DNA from 3 places in the Shewanella sp. SP1S2-4 genome. Region 1 is predicted to be linked to each of the others. Evidence: predicted binding sites of a transcription regulator. Region 1 holds the regulator's gene; each other region holds the start of a gene.
What was found. Region 1 encodes NrdR, which represses ribonucleotide reductase genes. Its sites were predicted from a motif close to AAACACNANATNTNGTGTTT; they were not measured.

Region 1 (7,240 bases):
TCAGGTATCGTTGACTGGGCAAAAATGCGTGAAATCGCAGACAAAATAGGTGCTTACCTATTTGTCGATATGGCGCACGTTGCCGGTCTTATCGCTGCTGGCGTTTATCCAAACCCAGTTCCACACGCACACGTTGTGACGTCAACGACTCACAAAACCTTAGCCGGTCCTCGTGGTGGCGTGATCCTGTCTGCTGCTGACGATGAAGACTTGTACAAAAAGTTGAACTCTGCGGTATTCCCAGGCGGTCAAGGTGGCCCATTAATGCACGTTATCGCTGGTAAAGCGGTTGCGTTCAAAGAAGCCCTAGAGCCAGAATTTAAAGTGTACCAACAGCAAGTGGTTAACAACGCTAAAGCTATGGTTGAAGTGTTCCTTGAGCGCGGTTACAAAATCGTCTCTGGCGGAACCAGCAACCACTTGATGTTAGTTGATCTGATTGGTCGTGACTTGACCGGTAAAGAAGCCGATGCCGCCTTAGGTAGCGCTAACATTACCGTGAACAAAAACTCAGTGCCAAACGACCCACGTTCACCCTTTGTGACCTCAGGTGTGCGTATCGGTACGCCAGCCATTACGCGCCGCGGCTTTAAAGAAGCGGAATCGAAAGAGCTGACTGGCTGGATTTGTGACATCCTTGATGATGCTAACAATCCTGCAGTGATTGAGCGTGTTAAAGGCCAAGTATTGGCACTGTGCGCACGTTTCCCTGTTTACGGTTAATCTGTAAATAGTCTCCTTTTTGTGGTGCTGAGCCTAACAAGCATCAGGTGGTTAACCTCAGCCCATAAATAGGATAAAATCCCATGGCCGCATTAAGCGGCCATTTTTATTGCTAAAATCTTAGACTTAAACCAAACAGGCTAACCTTAGATAACATAGTAAAGCCAACGGCTTTACGTCATTCACTGGCAGGAGGCTCAATGCATTGTCCATTTTGCAGCGCGACAGATACTAAAGTCATCGATTCTCGATTAGTGGCGGAAGGCCATCAAGTGCGCCGTCGCCGAGAATGCACCGAATGCCATGAAAGATTTACCACCTTCGAAGGCGCCGAATTAGTCATGCCTAGGGTGATTAAACGTGATGGTTCACGCCAACCCTTCGATGAAGAAAAACTCCAAGGTGGCATGCTGCGCGCGGTTGAAAAACGCCCCGTGTCTATGGATGAAATCGAGCAAGCGCTTAGCAAAATCAAATCTACCCTGCGCGCCACTGGCGAGCGGGAAGTGCCCTCAGAAATGGTTGGTAACTTGATGATGGAGCAATTGATGAGCTTAGATAAAGTCGCCTACATACGTTTTGCTTCTGTGTACCGCGCCTTTGAAGACGTGTCTGAATTTGGTGAAGCCATCGCCAAACTGCAAAAGTAGTTATTCGATTTTTGTTGCCTGTCGTTCAGTCTTCTGGTTGCGCTAGCTTTAAAAGAGGCTTTTGATTAATAGCTTCTGCAAGACAGGTTTTAAACACAGATTTACAAGACTGGTGAAAGCCGAAACCTTTAACAACAGGGTTGAACATGAGCTTGAACATAAGTTGGTCCGTACTCGATACCCAAATGATGAGCCGCGCGATTCAATTGGCGCGCAAAGGCTTTTACACCACGAGACCCAATCCCAGTGTGGGCTGCGTTATCGTTAAAGATAACCAAATCATTGGTGAAGGTTATCATCAAAAAGCGGGTGAGCCCCACGCCGAAGTGCATGCGCTACGTATGGCTGGCGAACACGCCCGCGGCGCAACAGCCTATGTCACCTTAGAGCCCTGCAGTCATTATGGCCGCACACCGCCCTGCGCCTTGGCGCTGATCAATATTGGCGTCAAACGTGTGGTGGTGGCGGTGGAAGACCCTAATCCGCAAGTCGGTGGTCGCGGTATTCAAATGCTGCGCGACGCCGGTATTGAAGTGGATGTGGGGTTACACCTCGATGAAGCTTATGCCTTGAATTTAGGCTTTATGAAGCGGATGGAATCAGGTTTACCGAGAGTCACAGTCAAATTGGCTGCGAGTCTCGATGGTAAAACCGCGCTGTCTAACGGTGTGTCTAAATGGATTACCGGGCCTGAATCTCGCCGCGACGTGCAGCGCTTACGCTTACGTTCCTGCGCGTTGGTGACTGGGATTGAAACCATACTGGCTGACGACCCCTCACTCAATGTGCGATATCAAGAACTTGGCGGCATAAAAGACAGCATAACCGAGGCGCAATTACTGCAGCCATTAAGAGTGATACTCGACAGTCGCGCCCGTTTGCCGTTATCGGCTGCCTGTTTGGCTATCGTATCGCCGATACTCTTGGTCTCGACCGTGGCTTATCCCGCAGAGTTTCAAGCACAATTGCCCTCCCATGTGAGTTGCCTCGTGTTACCTGCAATTGCAGGTCGCGTATCCTTACCTGAACTATTAAGCTATTTAGGCCAAAGTTGTAATCACGTGCTGGTAGAAGCGGGTGCAACCTTAGCGGGCGCTTTTTTAGCAGGGGGGCTGGCCGATGAGTTAGTGCTATACCAAGCGATGAAAATCCTCGGTGGGCAAGGGCGTAATCTATTGCAGCTACCCGATTATCAAACCATGGCGCAAATTCCTGCATTAATGTTGGTCGATGAGCGCAAATTAGGGCCAGATACCCGTTTAATCTTGAGCGTTATGCTTGATACTTCTTTAATTAATTAAGTGAGTTAACCATGTTTACTGGGATTATTGAAGCCGTTGGCACCCTGCGAAAGCTTGAACGCAAGGGCGATGATATTCGTCTTACCGTGGCGAGCGGCAAACTGGATTTAAACGATGTGCGTTTAGGCGACAGTATTGCCACTAACGGTGTGTGCTTAACGGTTGTGCAGCAATTAGCCGACGGTTATGTGGCTGATGTCTCTGCCGAAACAGTGAGTCTCACCGGCTTTGCTCACTACAAAGTGGGCACTAAGGTGAATCTTGAAAAAGCCGTCACCCCAACCACACGCTTAGGCGGGCACATGGTCAGCGGCCATGTAGACGGTATTGCTATGGTTGAGCAACGCCTAGTGCGTGGTCAAGCTATTGAGTTTTGGTTAGCGGCACCTGCAGAGCTTGGGCGTTACATTGCCCATAAAGGTTCCATCACCATTGATGGCGTGAGTTTGACAGTTAACGAGGTGGACGGTAGTCGATTCCGCTTGACCATAGTGCCGCATACTGCAGGTGAAACCACGTTAATCGACCTGCAAGCAGGCGATAAGGTGAATATCGAAGTGGATTTAATCGCCCGTTATCTTGAACGCTTGATGAATTATGATGGCAAAGACAGCAAGAGCGGTGGCGTCACCATGGAAATGTTAGCCCGTGCCGGCTTTGTGCGTTAGTGCACAGGAGCAGATTATTTAACTTAAGCTTATCGGCAGCTTAGGTTATTTAGGTATAGAATTTCATAATAACAGCAAAATCATAAGGTCCTACAATGGCGCTGCACAGTATAGAAGAGATCATCGAAGATATTCGTCAAGGCAAAATGGTTATTTTGATGGATGACGAAGACAGAGAAAACGAAGGTGATTTGATCATGGCGGCCGAAATGGTCACGCCAGAAGCGATTAACTTTATGGCGAAATATGGCCGTGGGCTGATTTGCCAGACCATGACTAAAGCCCGTTGCCAGCAGTTAAACCTGCCTTTAATGGTGACGAATAATAACGCACAGTTCTCGACTAACTTTACGGTTTCTATTGAAGCGGCAGAAGGTGTGACTACCGGTATTTCGGCCCACGATCGCGCTGTAACGGTGAAAGCGGCGGTGGCTAAAGAGGCTAAAGCGTCTGATTTAGTGCAACCAGGGCATATCTTCCCGTTAATGGCACAGGACGGCGGCGTATTAACCCGCGCAGGCCACACTGAAGCTGGCTGTGATTTAGCCCGTCTTGCGGGACTTGAGCCATCGGGCGTTATCGTTGAGATTTTGAACGAAGACGGCACTATGGCACGTCGCCCCGATTTAGAAATTTTCTCCGAGTTACATGGCATCAAAATCGGCACTATCGCGGCTTTAATCGAGTATCGCAATACCAAAGAAACCACGGTTGTGCGCGAAGCTAAATGCAAATTACCGACCCGTTTCGGTGAGTTCGATATGGTGACTTTTAGAGACACTATCGACAATCAATTGCACTTTGCCTTAGTCAAAGGTGAGGTGAAAGAAGATTGTTTGGTGCGCGTGCATTTGCAAAATACCTTCAACGATTTACTCCACTCAGAGCGCGATCAGCAACGCAGCTGGCCACTCGAAAAGGCGATGGAGCGTATTTCTGCAGAAGGTGGTGTATTGGTTTTACTCGGGAATCAAGAGCATCCCTGTGAAATCCTCTCTAAGGTGAAAGCCTTTGAAGCCGAAGATCAAGGCCAAGCGCCTGCTTCTGCAAAATGGCAAGGGACGTCGCGCCGTGTGGGTGTTGGCTCGCAAATTCTCGCCAGCCTTGGTGTGACTAAGATGCGCCTGCTCAGTTCGCCTAAACGCTACCACTCACTTTCAGGCTTTGGCCTTGAAGTGACTGAGTATGTGGCGGACTGAAACCCAAAGTTACACTGAAGTAAAATTAACAATTTCTGATAATTTGCATAGGGCTCTGGGCAATTGGCTGTGATATCATGTCGCCACTTTTCGCCCCGAGCTGGGTGCTTTAGCTAAATTAGGTAAGATAATGAACGTAGTTCAAGGTAATATCGAAGCGAAAAATGCCAAAGTTGCGATTGTAATTTCGCGTTTCAACAGCTTTTTAGTTGAGAGCTTGCTTGAAGGTGCACTTGACACGCTGAAACGTTTTGGCCAAGTCAGCGACGACAATATCACTGTTGTCCGTGTACCAGGTGCGGTTGAGTTGCCGCTAGCTGCGCGTCGCGTAGCTGCCAGTGGTAAATTCGACGGTATTATCGCATTAGGTGCGGTGATCCGTGGTGGTACTCCTCATTTTGATTTTGTTGCAGGCGAATGTAATAAAGGTCTAGCTCAAGTTGCTTTAGAATTTGATCTGCCTGTTGCTTTCGGTGTTTTGACCACTGATACCATTGAACAAGCGATTGAACGTTCAGGTACCAAAGCAGGTAACAAAGGCGGCGAAGCTGCTTTAAGCCTGCTTGAAATGGTCAATGTTCTGCAAGAACTTGAACAACAGTTGTTATAGTAGGAAAAATAATGAAGCCTTCTGAGCGCCGCAAGGCCCGCCGTTTAGCCGTTCAAGCCATCTATTCATGGCAACTAAGCGGGAATAATATTGCCGATGTCGAGCATGAGTTTTTAACTGAACAAAGTCTCGACGGTGTTGATGTAGCTTATTTTCGTGAGCTATTTTCAGGCGTTGCAACGAAGAAAACCCAATTGGATGAGCTGATCATCCCGCATCTGGAACGCCCGATTGATGAGGTGTCTCCAGTTGAGAAAGCCATAGTTCGTTTAGCGACCTATGAGCTGACTTTCCGTAAAGATGTGCCCTACAAGGTCGCGATTAACGAAGCGATTGAGTTGGCAAAAGCTTTCGGTGCGGACGAGAGTCATAAGTTTGTTAACGGACTGCTCGACAAACTGGTTGCACGCAAGTAATAAAGACAAACGGTATCTTAGGATACCGTTTTTCATTGCTAACAAAGGTGGCCGATGTAAGTCGTGCCAAACTGTACAGTGAAAGAATTCCAATTAATTGAATGTTATTTTAGCAACCGCGGCCCTACTCGCCGTGATGTGAAGCTTGGCATCGGTGACGATTGCGCTTTAGTGCAACCCGCAGAAAACAAGTCGATTGCTATCTCCTGTGACACCTTAGTCGAAAATGTCCATTTCTTCCCCGATATGCCTCCCGCTGCCTTAGGTTACAAAGCCTTAGCGGTAAATTTATCTGATCTGGCTGCCATGGGCGCTGAGCCCGCGTGGATGACGCTTGCCTTGACGCTACCTGAAGTCGATGAAACTTGGCTCAGTGGTTTTAGCGAAGGTTTATTTGAAGCGGCCGATTACTATGGCATCGCCTTAATTGGCGGCGATACGACTCGTGGCCCACGGGCGATTAATATCACAGTACACGGCCAAGTCCCACAGGGTAAGGCACTGACGCGTCATGGTGCTAAAGCCGGTGATTGGATTTATGTTACGGGCACGCTCGGAGATTCGGCCTTAGGTCTGGATATCATTCGCGGTGCGCAGCAAGCCAGAGCCGAGCATAAAGAATTCCTGATTAATCGCCATTATCGTCCAACACCAAGAGTTTTAGCCGGCCAAGCTTTGCGCTCGCTTGCCTCCAGCGCAATCGATCTTTCCGACGGGTTTATCTCGGATATCGGTCATGTGCTTAAGGCTTCGGCAGTCGGTGCGGTTGTCGATGTTAATTGCATCCCGCTGTCACGCGCGATGCAAGATACCGTCAGCGAGGAAAGTGCTCTAGGTTATGCACTGACGGGCGGCGAAGATTACGAATTGCTGTTCACCGTTCCTGAGGCGCAAAAAGGCGCACTGGAAACAGCCTTGAGTCATGCAGGAGCAAAGTTTGTTCGTGTTGGACAAATTTGTGCGGGCAGTAAGCTCAAGTTGCAACTCAATGGCGAGCCGTTTACACCGCCTTATCACGGTTTCGAGCACTTTTAAGCTAAGAGCATGTTAATGAAATGGTTGTCAAAGGATCAGGTGCTAACGCGCCTGTCATTAAAAAATCCTGTCCACTTTTTGGCACTCGGATTTGGTAGCGGACTCGCCGCTAAAGCGCCCGGAACCTTTGGTACCTTAGCTGCTATTCCCCTCTATTTATTGATGGCGCCCTTACCACTTACTTGGTATATCGGCTTAACTTTAGTGGGTGTATTCGCAGGATTTTATATCTGTGGTAAAGCGGCGCAAGACATGGGGGTTCACGATCACGGTGCTATTGTGTGGGATGAAGTGGTTGGACTACTGATCACTATGATAGCGGCACCAGCGGGCTGGATTTGGCTGTTAGTGGGCTTTGGTTTATTTCGCTTTTTTGACATCATCAAACCTTGGCCAATCCGTTGGCTCGATGCTAAAGTCGAAGGTGGTTTTGGCATTATGATTGACGATGTTTTAGCGGGTGTATTTGCCTTTATCTGTCTGCAAGGGCTAGTCTGGTGTGTTAGCTAACATGATAGCTAACTTGGCATGATAGTTAGCATGGCCAACAATTACCCCTTACTTTTGATTTTGCATTTTTCTGATTGAAGCTTGATTGAAGGGATGAAGGGATTAGCTGAATATCCCTTATCCCTTAT
Region 2 (7,240 bases), on a different contig from region 1:
ATCAGATAATTCTTTGATTGAACCTAAGTTGAGTGCTGACAACGTACAAAGCGCGATTTCACCATTAGGATCATCGATGTTGTTCAATGGTTTTGTCGGCAGGGCGATTTCAAGACACAGGTTAGATTGTCTGATCGGCGCGACTTTAGAATCGAACGGGCTATGGGTGTTGCAGTGATCCACGTTCTGAATGTAGATACGGCCGGTTGAGGCGCGCTCTTGCATCATCAGTGAAAACAGCTCAACTGCCTTTATGGTTTTCTTACGAATACTGCTGTCTTGCTCGTATTGCACATATAAACGTTCGAATTCGTTTTGATCTTCAAAGAACGCATCGTACAAACCAGGTACATCTGATGGGCTAAACAGGCTGATATTTTCGCCCTTGATCAGACGTTGATACATGACTTTGTTCAACTGCACACCGTAGTCTAAGTGACGGATACGGTTATCTTCAACGCCGCGGTTATTTTTCAATACCAGCAGAGATTCGACTTCTAAGTGCCAAATCGGGTAGAAGAGGGTCGCAGCACCACCACGCACGCCGCCTTGAGAACAAGACTTAACTGCGGTTTGGAAATACTTATAGAAAGGTAAACAACCGGTGTGGAAGGCTTCACCACCACGGATTGGGCTACCTAAGGCGCGAATACGACCGGCGTTAATACCGATACCCGCACGTTGACTGACGTATTTCACTATCGACGAAGCTGTCGCGTTGATTGAATCTAAGCTGTCACCACATTCGATCAGTACGCAAGAGCTGAACTGACGTGTTGGCGTGCGCACACCGGCCATGATTGGCGTTGGTAGCGAAATCTTAAAGGTCGATACCGCGTCATAGAAATCTTTAACGTATTTCAGGCGCGTTTCTTTTGGATAGCGGGCAAACAAACAGGCCGCGACCAAAATGTAGAGGAACTGGGCGCTCTCATAGATTTCGTGCGTCACACGGTTTTGAACTAAATATTTGCCTTCAAGCTGTTTTACCGCAGCGTAAGAAAAGTCCATATCGCGCCAATGGTCGATATAGGTATCCATCACGTCGAGTTCTTCGCGGCTGTAATCCTGCAGAATGTGCATGTCATACTTGCCAAGCTCAACTAACTTAGTCACGTGGGTATACAGTGCTGGCGGCTCGAACTGACCGAAGGCCTTCTTACGCAAATGAAACACCGCTAAACGGGCGGCGAGGAACTGATAGTCCGGTGATTCTGGAGAAATTAAATCCGCAGCCGCTTTGATAATGGTTTCATGGATAGCTTCGGTTGGGATGCCATCGAAAAACTGTAGGTGCGAGCGCAGTTCAACTTCAGAAACAGAAACGTTTTTTAATCCCTTGGCTGCCCAAGTAATTACGCGGTGTATTTTTTCGAGATCGATATTTTCACGATCGCCACAGCGTTTTGTGACTGTCATAGTGCTATTCATTTGGAGATAGGCCTTGGTTCTTATATCTATTTAGGTGAGCAAGTTCACCGTACGTATCCTTGTAAAACAATCAATAACCGTCCCTTAAATACAGCTGACTGGTGGAAAACAAGTCAATTAAGCGGCGAACTTCTAGTGTGTCTGATTGCTACCTATACACAAGATATGGTGTTTTAAATTATCTGGGATACAAGATAGTGAGGTTTGCCCCTATTTGCAAGTCTGAATTCAGGGGACATCTTGTGGATAAGTTGAGGATAAGCCTTAGCGTTAGTAACGACTAACCTTGAAGCTCAATTTCAGGTTAGCGTGTCGCACTCATGGGGGATTTTTAGGCGATCTTTTCTTTAGATCGCGATCGCGCACAAGTGCCGATCTTTTATCCGCCGACCTTTCGCAGCCTGATTTTATTCGCAGGTAAAAAATCAAGCAAACACACATATGTGCGTCTGCATAGTCACTTTAGTAAAAGGTGTATCTTCGAGTGCAAAAGTGAAGTTTGTTAACCATTTTATGGGCGAGTTTTCAGGCGAATGCGTCGGCTAATGCCTGATGTAACTCAGTAGGGCTGGCAAAGTGCGCGTAGGCAGGCCACTGCGATGGCTTGTCGTTGACCCCCAGATAACCCCATAGGGCAACGCCGCCTAACATGCCAGCCGCCTTAGCTGCTAACAAATCTCGCTCAGCATCCCCAAGATACAAAATGTGCTCTGGAGCGCAGTTCAGTTGCTGAGCCCCTAATAACATAGGTGCTGTGTGGGGTTTTGGGTGTTTGGTTGAATCGCCACTGATGATAACGGGCATACGTAAGTGTAAATTCAGTTTTCGCAATAAGGGACGGGTAAAGCGGGCAGGCTTGTTGGTGATCACCCCAAATGGCAGCTGCATTAACTCGAGCCAGTCGAGTAATGCTGCAATGCCTGTGAATAGCGCACAGTGATCGCCATTAATGCGCTGATAGTGGGCGAGCAGCCCTTGCTGAACTTGAGTGCGAAGATCATCCGCTGCATTGGGTATCGCCGCATCGACTAAGGCAAAACTGCCGTGGGATGCGGCGTAGCGCATGGCCGCTAACGGCTGCGCGGCGATGCCGACGTCTTGAAGACTTAAATTAAGGGCCTGCACCAGATCCGGCGCGGTATCGGCTAAGGTGCCGTCGAGATCGAACAGTACGCCTTGGATCTGTGCCAGACTCATATTAATCAACCTTACGCGTCGCTATCATGTAATTCACATCAACTTTAGGCGTGTATTTAAAAATGCCCGTCAGCGGGTTGTAGCTGATGCCTAATGCATCGGTACAGATCAGATCGGTATTGTCCACAAGCTCCATCAGTTCCGAAGGCTTAATGAATTTTTTATGCTCATGGGTGCCAACTGGCAGCATCTTCAGCAAATATTCTGCGCCGAGAATCGTGTGAACGTAGGATTTAATGTTGCGGTTGATGGTGGAGAAAAACACAAAGCCACCGGGTTTGACCATGTCGCAGCAAGCCTTGATCACCGATTGTGGATCGGGCACATGCTCCAGCATTTCCATACAGGTCACCACATCGTAATAGGCTTGATGATCTTGGCTGTGGGTCTCGGCGGTATTTTTTACATAATTAATGCTTACGCCCGTTTCGAGGGCATGCAAGCGCGCAACTTCTAAGGGCTCATCACCCATGTCAAGACCATCAACCTCGGCACCTATGCGGGCCATGCTTTCAGATAAAATCCCGCCGCCGCAACCAACGTCGAGCACTTTCTTACCGAAAATGCCGCCAGCAGTTTGATCGATATAATTTAAGCGCAGCGGGTTTAATAGATGCAGCGGCTTAAATTCACCGTTGAGATCCCACCACGTTTCGGCCATACGTTCAAACTTTGCGATTTCCTGTGGGTCCACATTGGTATTCTGATGCATGCTATTACCTGAAGTAGCTGTATTGTGCGGCTATTATAACGACTATGTTTGATAAACAAAGTGTTCGACTGAGCTAAGCCCTTGTGGTTGAGTGAATTTTCAGCAGTTTTCTGCTTTTATGTTAATTGTTGTGCTCCGTATCGACCTTTTACTTCATCCCTTTGACGATTTTTTCTTATCCTAAGCCACGAATTTCAACGCTGGTTTATCGCTCAAACGACCAAATTGACAGTGTTTTCATCTATTAAGCCACCAGACTCTCAATTCGATAAGGATAGGTCTGGCGACATTAAATAACTGTGTTAGAATGCCAAATCACGTTTTTGGGCTAGGCAATGATACGGATTATACGTTGTCGGCTATTTTTCAGGGGAACGAGCAGTTTATGACTGATCTGGCATCATCTATTTCGCCAATTAATATCGAAGACGAACTAAAGAATTCGTACCTTGATTACGCCATGAGCGTTATCGTGGGACGTGCATTACCAGACGTGCGCGACGGCTTAAAGCCGGTTCATCGCCGTGTTCTGTTTGCCATGAGTGAATTGAAGAACGATTGGAACAAGCCTTACAAAAAATCTGCCCGTGTGGTCGGTGACGTCATCGGTAAATATCATCCCCATGGTGATTCTGCTGTTTATGACACTATCGTCCGTATGGCCCAGCCATTCTCACTGCGTTACACCTTAGTAGACGGCCAAGGTAACTTCGGTTCGGTCGACGGTGACTCAGCGGCGGCAATGCGTTATACCGAAATCCGTATGGATAAGTTAGCGCATCAATTACTCGCCGATCTTGAAAAAGAGACAGTGGATTTCGTCCCTAACTACGACGGCACTGAACAAATTCCCGCCGTACTACCCACACGCGTACCTAACCTGTTAATTAACGGTTCATCGGGTATTGCGGTCGGTATGGCAACCAACATCCCACCACACAACCTAACGGAAGTCGTGAAAGGCTGTTTGGCACTGATTGAAGAACCTTCACTGTCAATTGAACAGTTGATGGAATACATTCCTGGTCCGGATTTCCCAACTGCGGCAATTATCAATGGCCGTAAAGGCATTATTGATGCCTATAAAACTGGCCGTGGCCGCGCGATCATGCGTGCACTGGCGGATGTGGAAACCGAAGATAATGGCCGTGAACGCATTATCGTGACTGAAATCCCTTATCAAGTGAACAAAGCCCGTTTAATCGAGAAGATTGCCGAGCTGGTCAAAGATAAAAAGCTTGAAGGGATCAGCGGTCTACGCGACGAGTCCGATAAAGACGGTATGCGTATCGTTATCGAAATTAAGCGCGGTGAAGTGGGCGAGGTGGTATTAAACAACCTGTATGCTCAAACGCAAATGCAGTGTTCTTTCGGAATTAACATGGTGGCCCTGACCAATGGTCAGCCTAAACTGTTTAATCTTAAAGAAATGCTCGAATGCTTTATTCTGCATCGCCGTGAAGTCGTGACGCGTCGTACCGTATTTGAACTGCGTAAAGCCCGTGAGCGTGCCCATATTTTGGAAGCGCTGGCGGTTGCTCTGGCTAACATCGACCCGATTATTGCGCTGATCAAAGCCTCGCCAACGCCTGCGGATGCCAAAGTTAAATTGGTTGAGCAAGGTTGGGAATTAGGCCACGTTCAAGGCATGCTGGAAAAAGCAGGCGATGACGCCGCGCGTCCTGAGTGGTTAGAGCCACAATACGGTATCCGTGACGGTCAATATTTCCTGACTGAGCAACAAGCTCAGGCGATTCTGGAACTGCGTTTACACCGTTTAACCGGTCTTGAACACGATAAGATCATCGCCGAATACGAAGAGCTGCTCGAATTTATCGCGGGTCTGCTGTTTATTCTGCGCAGTCCTGAGCGTTTGATGGAAGTCATCAAGGAAGAGTTAGAACTCATTCTTGAAGAATACGGTGATGCTCGTCGTACCGTGATCAATGCAAACGAAGTCGATATGAGTCTTGAAGACTTGATCAACGAAGAAGACGTTGTGGTGACACTGTCGCACTTAGGTTATGCCAAGTATCAACCCTTGACCGATTACCAAGCCCAGCGCCGTGGTGGTAAAGGTAAAGCCGCAACTAAAGTAAAAGACGAAGATTTCGTTGAAAAACTGTTAGTTGCCAATACCCATGACACTATTTTGTGCTTCTCTGACTTTGGTAAAATGTACTGGCTTAAAGTGTATCAATTGCCATTAGCGAGCCGTACGGCACGTGGTCGTCCAATTGTTAACTTGCTACCTTTGGCTGAAGGTGAACGCATTACGGCGATTCTGCCAGTACGTGAATACGCCGCTGATAAATACATCATCATGGCGACTTCACACGGTACTGTGAAGAAAACCGCACTGACTGCTTATAGCAACCCACGTGCAAACGGTATTATCGCCGTTAACCTCAAAGACGGTGACCAACTGATCGGTGTCGATATCACGAACGGTGATGACGAAATCATGTTGTTCTCGAACGAAGGTAAAGTGGTTCGCTTTGGTGAGAAAGTCCGTGATTCTGAAACAGGCGAAGTGAAACTCGATCCAGAAACCGGTGAAGAAGTCTTGTCCTTACGTCCTATGGGCCGTACTGCAACGGGCGTTCGTGGTATCCGTTTAGAAGAAGGTCAAAAAGTCGTGTCGCTTATCGTACCTAAAGGTGATGGCGCGATTCTGACTGTGACTGAAAACGGTTACGGTAAACGGACGCAACTGTCTGAATACCCTGCGAAGAGCCGTGCGACTAAAGGTGTGGTTTCAATCAAGGTGAGCGAGCGTAACGGCGCTGTTGTTGGCGCAGTACAAGTGGGTCTGAATGACGAACTGATGCTCATCAGTGATAAAGGCACCTTAGTGCGTACACCAGCGGGCGGCGTGTCTATCATTGGCCGTAACACCCAAGGCGTGACCATTATCCGCACCGCGGGCGACGAGAAAGTGGTTGGCCTGCAACGTATCGACGAAATCCAAACTGATGAAGATGAAGTCGAGCTGGATGAAAACGGTTTACCGATTGTTCCTGTCATTGTCGAAGGCGAATTAGCCGACGAGGCGCTTGATGAAGCGCTGGATGACGAAGAAGAGTTGGACGAAGATGAAGACGAGCTTGCTGATGATGAGCAAGACGAAGAGTAATTAAGTGTCATATTAGCGAGCGTCCAATTGGACGCTCGTTTTTTTAATGGCGTTGTTAGTTGGTTGCATTGTTCGTTTTAAACATTGTTCGTTTTAAACATTGTTCGTTTGAAAATAGTGCCATTTTAAAATAGTGTCGTTTTATCAATACCTACATCATGGTTGGGATTAAGGAGAGTGTCAGTGAGCGCGATTTATAATTTCTGTGCTGGACCTGCAATGTTACCCGCAGCGGTAATGAAAAAAGCACAACAGGAATTACTTGATTGGAATGGCCAAGGCGTTTCCGTGATGGAAATCAGCCACCGAAGTAAAGAGTTCATCGCGCTGACCGAGCAAGCCGAGTCCGATTTACGTGAACTGATGCAGATCCCTGCAAATTACCATGTGCTATTTATGCACGGCGGTGGTCGTGGGCAGTTCTCTGCTGTCGTGAATAATTTTCTCGGTGATCAGGGAAAAGCCCTGTATTTAGTCAGTGGCCAATGGTCATCTGCCGCGTTAGCAGAAGCGCAGAAACTGGCGGGTGAAGCACAGATTGATAGTCTGAATATTGTTGAAAAACACAATGGAATCAATGCGGTTGTCTTACCTGACTTGCATAAAATCGATGCCGATTATCGCTATGTTCATTACTGTCCTAACGAGACAGTGGATGGTATCGAAATTTTTGATGAATTAGACTCACCATGGCCGATTGTTGCCGATTTATCATCAACAATCATGTCCCGTGAGATTGACGTTAGCCGCTACGGCTTGATTTA
Region 3 (7,240 bases), on a different contig from region 1:
GTGGATTTGGTTTTTAAGTAGGCTTCGTTGTAACGATTCTTACCAACTTGCAGCGGTACGCGCTCAACCACTTCGATGCCAAACTCCTTCATCGCTTTCACTTTACGAGGGTTATTGGTCATCAAACGCACATGCTTCACGCCTATCTGTTCCAGCATAGGTTTGATCATGTCGTATTTACGCATATCGGCTTCGAAGCCCAGTTGCTCGTTAGCTTCAACTGTGTTGGCACCTTTATCTTGCAGCTCGTAGGCGCGAATTTTATTCAACAAACCAATGCCACGGCCTTCTTGGCGCAAATAGAGGATAAAGCCACTGCCCGTTTCTGCAATATTTTGCATCGCCGCTTGTAACTGAAAACCACAGTCACAACGCAAGCTAAATAACGCATCGCCAGTTAAACACTCGGAATGAATTCGACCCAACACAGGTTCATCCGCACTGAGCGTACCGAATGTGAGCGCAACATGCTCTTTGCCTGATTCTGTATCTTCAAAACCATGCATGGCAAACACGCCCCAAGGAGTGGGTAACTTTGACGTCGCGACATATTTTATCGACATACTTAACCTTAACGACAACTCTCATTCCATGAGACGAATAAGATCCCTAGAAACAAACGAGGATTAGGCACTTAGCCAACTAAGCGCACTATTCTAAAGTGTTTTTGAACAATCCAGAAATACTTTAGTGTTTTAATCAACTAAACCAAACATGAATGTCTTTTCGATGGGCAGCACGAAGGAATGGATTAAAACGAAGCAGTGCATAAAGTACTAGGCGCACAAACACGTGATCGACACTCGATCTCGTGTCAGTGACAGCCTAACCCACATTAAAATTTTGCGGGCGCGTATCCAGTGACTTCCTTTAGCCCCATTTCACGGCCGATAGCCGTCATAGGGTGGATCACCACAAGACCTTTGACAGACTTTTTCAGTTTGCCCATGTCCGCTTGTTCATCTTTAGTCAAAGCGCGATGGAAAGACAAACCTTTGATATCTGAACCTTGCTTATTCAATAAGCGGGTTTGTTGGCCTTTCACACTGCCAATTTGCTTAGTGACTGCAGCGATTTCGCGCTTGAACTGGGCAATAATGACGTCATCGCCTCTTTGTTCAGCCGCAGCAAGTTTACGACGAAATTTATCTAATTTATCGTTGAGCTGCTGCAGTTCTTGCTTTAAATTCATTCTGTTACCTTAAATTACCTAAGTTAGCCACAGTAAAATCTTAGCCTGATTATGCTAGCGTCTGTGTCAAGGCCTGAGATTATAGCAGCAAGTTACAGATCCTCGTTACCGCTTTTATAACAAACGAATGATCTGATTGCTGCTACCGCGAAATACGAGACTTGGATCGGCAAGACTTTGTTCAAATTTGCCATCCACCAGTACATCAATATAGGCCAACACGGCGCGCTGTTCATCACTCAACTCATCAAGCACATAACCCGTCCACAGCCAAATATCTTTACCTGCACACTCGCTCTTGACTCGTTTGACGAGCGCCAAAATGGCACCGAGATTGACAGGCAATAAAGGATCGCCCCCCGAGAGCGATAAACCACGGCGTAGAATTCGCTTGTCATTGAGATCGGCAATCATCCTATCTTCCATCGTCCTATCAAACACATGCCCAGAACGGGGATCCCAAGTACTTTGATTGTAACAACCACGGCACTGGTGCTCGCAGCCAGAGACAAACAAGGTCGCACGGGTACCAGGGCCATTGACCACATCGATAGGGAAATATTGATGGTAATTCATTGATAGTACTTCATAGTGCATTTCATCTTTTAACATTGGGACTTATCCCATGGCACTATTTGATTTGATGCCACGTGATGCCACGGAATAAGTCTAACAAGCAGAATAAAATAATAGTGTTACAAGTGTTTGATCCTACGTTTTACTTCTTCCTGTTTACCATAATTAAAGGGTCGCGCATCTGGGCTGCCTAAGTAACCGCACACTCGGCGCGTCACTGACACCCGACTTGGCTCATGGTTGCCGCACTTAGGGCAAGTGAACCCTTTACTGGTACAGCTAAATTCGCCAGTAAAGCCACAGTCGTAGCATTCATCAATTGGCGTGTTAGTGCCATAGTAAGGCACGCGGCTATAACTATAATCCCACACGTTTTCCAGCGCTTCGAGGTTATGCTGCATGTTGGGATATTCGCCATAACAAATAAAGCCGCCGTTCGCGATAGCAGGATATGGCTGTTCAAAATCAATTTTATCGTAAGGATTTACACTTTTTTCCACATCAAGGTGGAAACTATTAGTGTAATAGCCCTTGTCTGTCACGCCTGTGACTAGGCCAAATTGCTTCGCATCCAGTTTACAAAAACGGCTGCAAAGGCTCTCGCTTGGCGTGCTATACAGACTAAAGCCATAACCTGTTTCAGCCTTCCACGCATCTGTGGCGGCTTTAAGATAGGCAACAATAGCGACGGCTTTGTCCCTCAATTGTGCATCGTCAAATACATGGGTTTGGGTGCCATAGAGTGCATTCATGGTTTCATGCAGGCCAATGTAACCGAGTGAAATTGACGCCCGGCCATTTTTAAAGATTTGAGAAACATCATCATCAGCGCGCAAACGCACACCACAGGCCCCTTCCATATAGAGGATTGGTGCCACACGGGCTTTAACGCCATTGAGTCGCTCAATGCGAGTATCTAACGCTTTACGGGCTAAGACTAATCTGTCATCTAAAAGATGATAAAATTCCGCTTCATCACCCTTAGCTTCCAAGGCAATCCGCGGCAGATTTAAACTAACGACCCCAAGATTATTACGTCCTTCATGCACGAGCTCGCCATTTTCCTCATAGGTGCCTAAAAAGCTGCGGCAACCCATTGGGGTTTTAAATGAACCTGTGACTTTCTCGACTTGCTCGTAATTGAGAATGTCGGGATACATGCGCATAGTTGCGCATTTGAGTGCCATCTGTTTGACATCGTAATTGCAATCGCCAGCTTTGTGATTAATGCCATCACGAATCGCAAACACTAACTTAGGAAAAACTGCCGTCTTACGATTTTTACCTAATCCCGCCATCCGTACTTTCAGCATAGATTGCTGAATTAAGCGGGATTCCCATGATGTGCCTAACCCAAAGCCAAAGGTAACGAACGGTGTTTGGCCATTGGCGGTATGCAAGGTATTAACCTCATATTCCAAAGACTGAAATGCATCGTGACATTCTTTTTCAGTTTGCGCCGTGGCAAAGGCTTTGGCGTCGGTGATCTGCCAATTCAGGGCGATTTGGTAGTGCTTGTCGTAGCTCTTAGCGACAAATGGCGCTAACACTTCGTCGATGCGATTGATGGTCGTGCCGCCATAAATATGGCTCGCCACTTGGGCAATGATCTGCGCGGTGACGGCTGTCGCCGTTGAGATAGACTTAGGGGTTTCGATTTCGGCATTGCCCATTTTAAAGCCATGGGTCAACATACCAGCCAAATCAATCAGCATGCAGTTAAACATCGGGAAAAAAGGCGAGTAATCTAAGTCGTGGTAGTGGATCTCCCCCGCTTCATGGGCAGCAACCACGTCCTTTGGCAAGATATGACTCTTGGCATAATGTTTGGCGACTATGCCCGCGAGCAAATCCCGCTGAGTTGGGATAACTTTCGAATCTTTATTGGCATTTTCATTGAGTAACGCCGCATTGCTTTGCTCGACTAAACCACGGATTTCGAGGTTTAATTTACTGGTCGCTTCACGGCACACATCTCGGTCGTGACGGTATTCGATATAAACCCGCGCCAAGGACTTATACGGCCCTTCCATCAGTAAATTCTCAACCGCATCCTGTAGATGATGGATATCAACGTCGGTTAAGGTCGCAACGCTTTGACTGATACACGCTGCCACTGTCGCTGCATAGTCGCCATCCTCTATTCCAACTGAGTTTGCAGCGGCATTCACTGCATCCCGTATCCTTGTTTCATCAAAAGGTGTGCGGCAACCATCCCGCTTAATTACGACTGGCATTGTTCAGTTCCTCTCCATCTCGCCTAAAAATTAACACTACATCTAGTGATTTTAAAAACATAAAACACAATATGTAGAGCATTAGGCTACAACGACGGTGAGGCGTCCATGATCCAGATCATAGTTTTTAGGATGAAATAAAAGAACAAACCAGAACTGCAGCTAGGCCCAATTATCTGAAAATTGCGCCTTGACCTGCTGATTAAACCCAGCTAGTTGATGCCTGAAATCAGTGATGATCAAGCTCCATAACTCAAGATTAACGCTTAGCGAGTGCAAGATAACTACTGAGTTGGCCCGATGCCGACTGATGCGAGCCCATAGACGAAGCGAGTTGCATCATAGATTTAAGCCCCTGCCATTGCTGTTTTTGAGCATCCGTTAGCGGTGGCTCGGAATTTAAATAATCCGTTAATTGGCCAAGGACTTTGGTGGCTTTTTGAGCGAGCACCGGCGACTGAGCATCATCCATATTGGTCAAAACGTTTTTCGCATCGACCAAAGTATTGATCAGGGGGTTGTTCGGTGATTTTTTGGCTAATGATTTGAGCTCATCATCTAAGAAATCTTGCAGCGACTGCTTACTCGGCGTGGTTGTGCTCGGAACTGTAATACCGTTTTTTGATAAACGGTCGAGTTGCACGTCAGATAAAATGCCGTCTTTTTGTAAACGTGACACTAATGCGGGAATATCGGCGACACCAAATTTGCCATCGGCAAAAAAATCCTTCGCCATCGACTGAATTTTCTGTGCACGTTGCGCCCGTGGCGACAGCGCTATCTCATCGGCTTTACCCGCGTCGGGTTTAGCGGCATCCGTCTGAGTTTTCTTGGTCTCAGTGGTCGCATCGGTTTTAGCCGTACTCGTCTTTTGGCTATTGGCACCATAGGCATCGGCGATGCTGGTATTGCTGCGATTAAGATTGAAGGCGTTTAAAATAGAATTCATCGTCAAAAATTCGGCGTCTAAGACTCAATGAAAGTTTTAAAGCAAAAACTAAGCCAATCAAGTATTAATCTATGCAGAGCCTGAATTTTCGGGTAGCGAACAGCACCAGTAGCTTTATCTCTAGGACTGTAAATCTTCAATAAGGGCAAGACATTGCCGCCTCAACAAATCGAGTGCCTCGGCATCCATCTGCACTTTATTCAGTAAAGTTTGCTTTAAGGCTAGGGCTTCATGCTTAATCGCCTCTCCCTGAGTCGTCAGAGTGATCAATTTTTTCCGCTCATCTTCAACGCAGGCCAAACGCGTGATCAAGCCTTTTACCTCTAAGCGCTTAACGATAGGCGTTAGCGTCCCCATATCGAGCTTAGTCGCCGCCGATAGCTGGGTTTGACTACAGCCATTTTGACGCCAAAGGGTTTGCATCACCAGATATTGAGGGAAAGTTAACTCGTATGCCTCGAGTAAAGGCCGATAAGCGCGCACTAAGGCATTGCTGGCGGAATATAGCGCGAAGCACACATTGTCAGATAAACACAGTGCATCACTTGGCTCGAGGTTCTGTGCCTCTGTGTTATGTGGGTCTGGGTTTTGACTCTGCTCTGTAAATTCGAGCTCTGGGTGAGATAAACAATTTTGCACGTTCAAGCGCCTGTCATTCAAACATAGCGCTATCTTATCCGATCCGCCCCATCGCATCTAGTTTGCGCGCAAAGTATTTGCATTGTGTCATGAAGCCACGTAAAGTTGACGCAGTTAGTTTGCGCACAAACAAAAGGTTAATTTTTTATGAATAGCACTATTACTGAAACCCGAGAAATCCATTTAGCCAGTCGCCCTGAAGGCATGCCTACGGCAGAGAACTTTGCTTTAGTAAATAAATCCTTATCACCGCTCGCCGATGGCCAAGTGTTGATAAAAAACCTGTGGATGTCGGTCGACCCTTATATGCGCGGCCGCATGGTAGATCGTAAGAGTTATGTTCCGCCCTTCGCCTTGAATCAAGTCTTAGAAGGCGGCGCGATTGGTGAAGTTATCGCGTCTAAAAACAGTGATTTCCCAGTAGGCACTAAAGTCAGCAGTATGTTAGGTTGGCGCGAGCACGCTGTCACCGACACGGCTGGACTGACCGCTCTGCCGCAAACCGAATTAGACAGTTCACATTTCCTCGGCGTGCTGGGTATGCCGGGCATGACAGCGTGGACGGGACTGACTCGCATCGCAGATTTAAAAGCAGGTGAAACCCTGTTTGTTTCTGCCGCATCAGGCGCCGTCGGCAGTGTTGCTTGCCAGATTGGTAAACTGATGGGTGCTCGCGTAATCGCCTCTGTGGGTTCAGATGAAAAAGCGGAATTGCTGCGAAGCTATGGTGTTGATGCCATCATCAATTACAAAACCTGTGGTAATCTCACCCAAGCGCTCACAAAAGCCGCGCCAGAAGGGATTGATGTGTACTTTGAAAACGTCGGTGGTGAGCATTTAGCCGCAGCGCTGAGCAATATGAAAGATCATGGACGTATCGCCGTTTGCGGTATGATTTCGCAGTACAACGACACAGCGTCAACACCCGGTCCAGACAACTTGGCCCTGATAGTGATGCGTAAACTTAAGTTAGAAGGTTTTATCGTATCCGAACATTGGGCGCATTATCCTGAGTTTGCAGTGAAAATGGCTCAATGGTTAGCTGAAGGTAAAGTCAAAGCTGAACAAACCATTTATCAAGGGCTTAAACAAGCACCTGATGCCTTTATCGGTCTGTTTGAAGGTAAGAATCGCGGTAAAATGTTGGTAAAATTGGCATAACTCGCCATCAAAGTGACATAAACGCTCTGTTTAAATAACAAGACTCAGTTTTAGATAGCAAAAAAGTCGGTATAACGCGAGTTGTACCGACTGTTTCTATTTGATAGTCAACTGTTTATCTTTTAACGGATTAGCCCTTCCACATCGCAGCTTCAATCAAGTGGGCCACCTTTTCAACGGCAGCCTCGCCAGCGGCAATCGCCTCATCGGCACGGTGAAACTCCATAGTGCCGATATTGCCGACCTCAGGCACAATACAAATATCTGGCGGATCGCCCATCAAGCGCGCCCGTTTATGTCTTTGCTCTAAAATGCCCATTGATTGCGACATTACAGCAATCATGCCAGGATTCGATTTAGTGCCAAGTGAAAACTTATCGGTCAGATTGCTGACATAATCTCGGCCACGGGCAAACAAATCCATAAATCCAGTTTCTTGTCGCGCAGGCATATCCATTTCAGCTTCAACGTTTTTTTGGCTCGTCA

Region 2: a site for NrdR is predicted at 1,586-1,605, ahead of nrdA (class 1a ribonucleoside-diphosphate reductase subunit alpha). Genes of this name have one in related genera too.
Region 3: a site for NrdR is predicted at 4,037-4,056, ahead of nrdD (anaerobic ribonucleoside-triphosphate reductase). Genes of this name have one in related genera too.

Annotation. Positions count from the first base shown of each region.
Region 1 covers NZ_JAUOET010000024.1:48,699-55,938, forward strand. The annotation lists gene glyA (serine hydroxymethyltransferase) at 1-723, shown strand, start outside; gene nrdR (transcriptional regulator NrdR) at 924-1,373, shown strand; gene ribD (bifunctional diaminohydroxyphosphoribosylaminopyrimidine deaminase/5-amino-6-(5-phosphoribosylamino)uracil reductase RibD) at 1,520-2,674, shown strand; gene Q4Q52_RS17825 (riboflavin synthase) at 2,686-3,342, shown strand; gene ribBA (bifunctional 3,4-dihydroxy-2-butanone-4-phosphate synthase/GTP cyclohydrolase II) at 3,438-4,541, shown strand; gene ribE (6,7-dimethyl-8-ribityllumazine synthase) at 4,672-5,151, shown strand; gene nusB (transcription antitermination factor NusB) at 5,163-5,567, shown strand; gene thiL (thiamine-phosphate kinase) at 5,646-6,602, shown strand; gene Q4Q52_RS17850 (phosphatidylglycerophosphatase A) at 6,618-7,112, shown strand.
Region 2 covers NZ_JAUOET010000003.1:121,662-128,901, forward strand. The annotation lists gene nrdA (class 1a ribonucleoside-diphosphate reductase subunit alpha) at 1-1,431, opposite strand, end outside; gene Q4Q52_RS04650 (HAD-IA family hydrolase) at 1,957-2,628, opposite strand; gene ubiG (bifunctional 2-polyprenyl-6-hydroxyphenol methylase/3-demethylubiquinol 3-O-methyltransferase UbiG) at 2,630-3,340, opposite strand; gene gyrA (DNA gyrase subunit A) at 3,726-6,476, shown strand; gene serC (3-phosphoserine/phosphohydroxythreonine transaminase) at 6,660-7,240, shown strand, end outside.
Region 3 covers NZ_JAUOET010000023.1:1,768-9,007, forward strand. The annotation lists gene ribA (GTP cyclohydrolase II) at 1-563, opposite strand, end outside; gene Q4Q52_RS17280 (YibL family ribosome-associated protein) at 836-1,192, opposite strand; gene nrdG (anaerobic ribonucleoside-triphosphate reductase-activating protein) at 1,307-1,768, opposite strand; gene nrdD (anaerobic ribonucleoside-triphosphate reductase) at 1,888-4,005, opposite strand; gene Q4Q52_RS17295 (hypothetical protein) at 4,265-4,954, opposite strand; gene Q4Q52_RS17300 (MarR family transcriptional regulator) at 5,075-5,593, opposite strand; gene Q4Q52_RS17305 (NADP-dependent oxidoreductase) at 5,741-6,754, shown strand; gene rssA (patatin-like phospholipase RssA) at 6,885-7,240, opposite strand, start outside.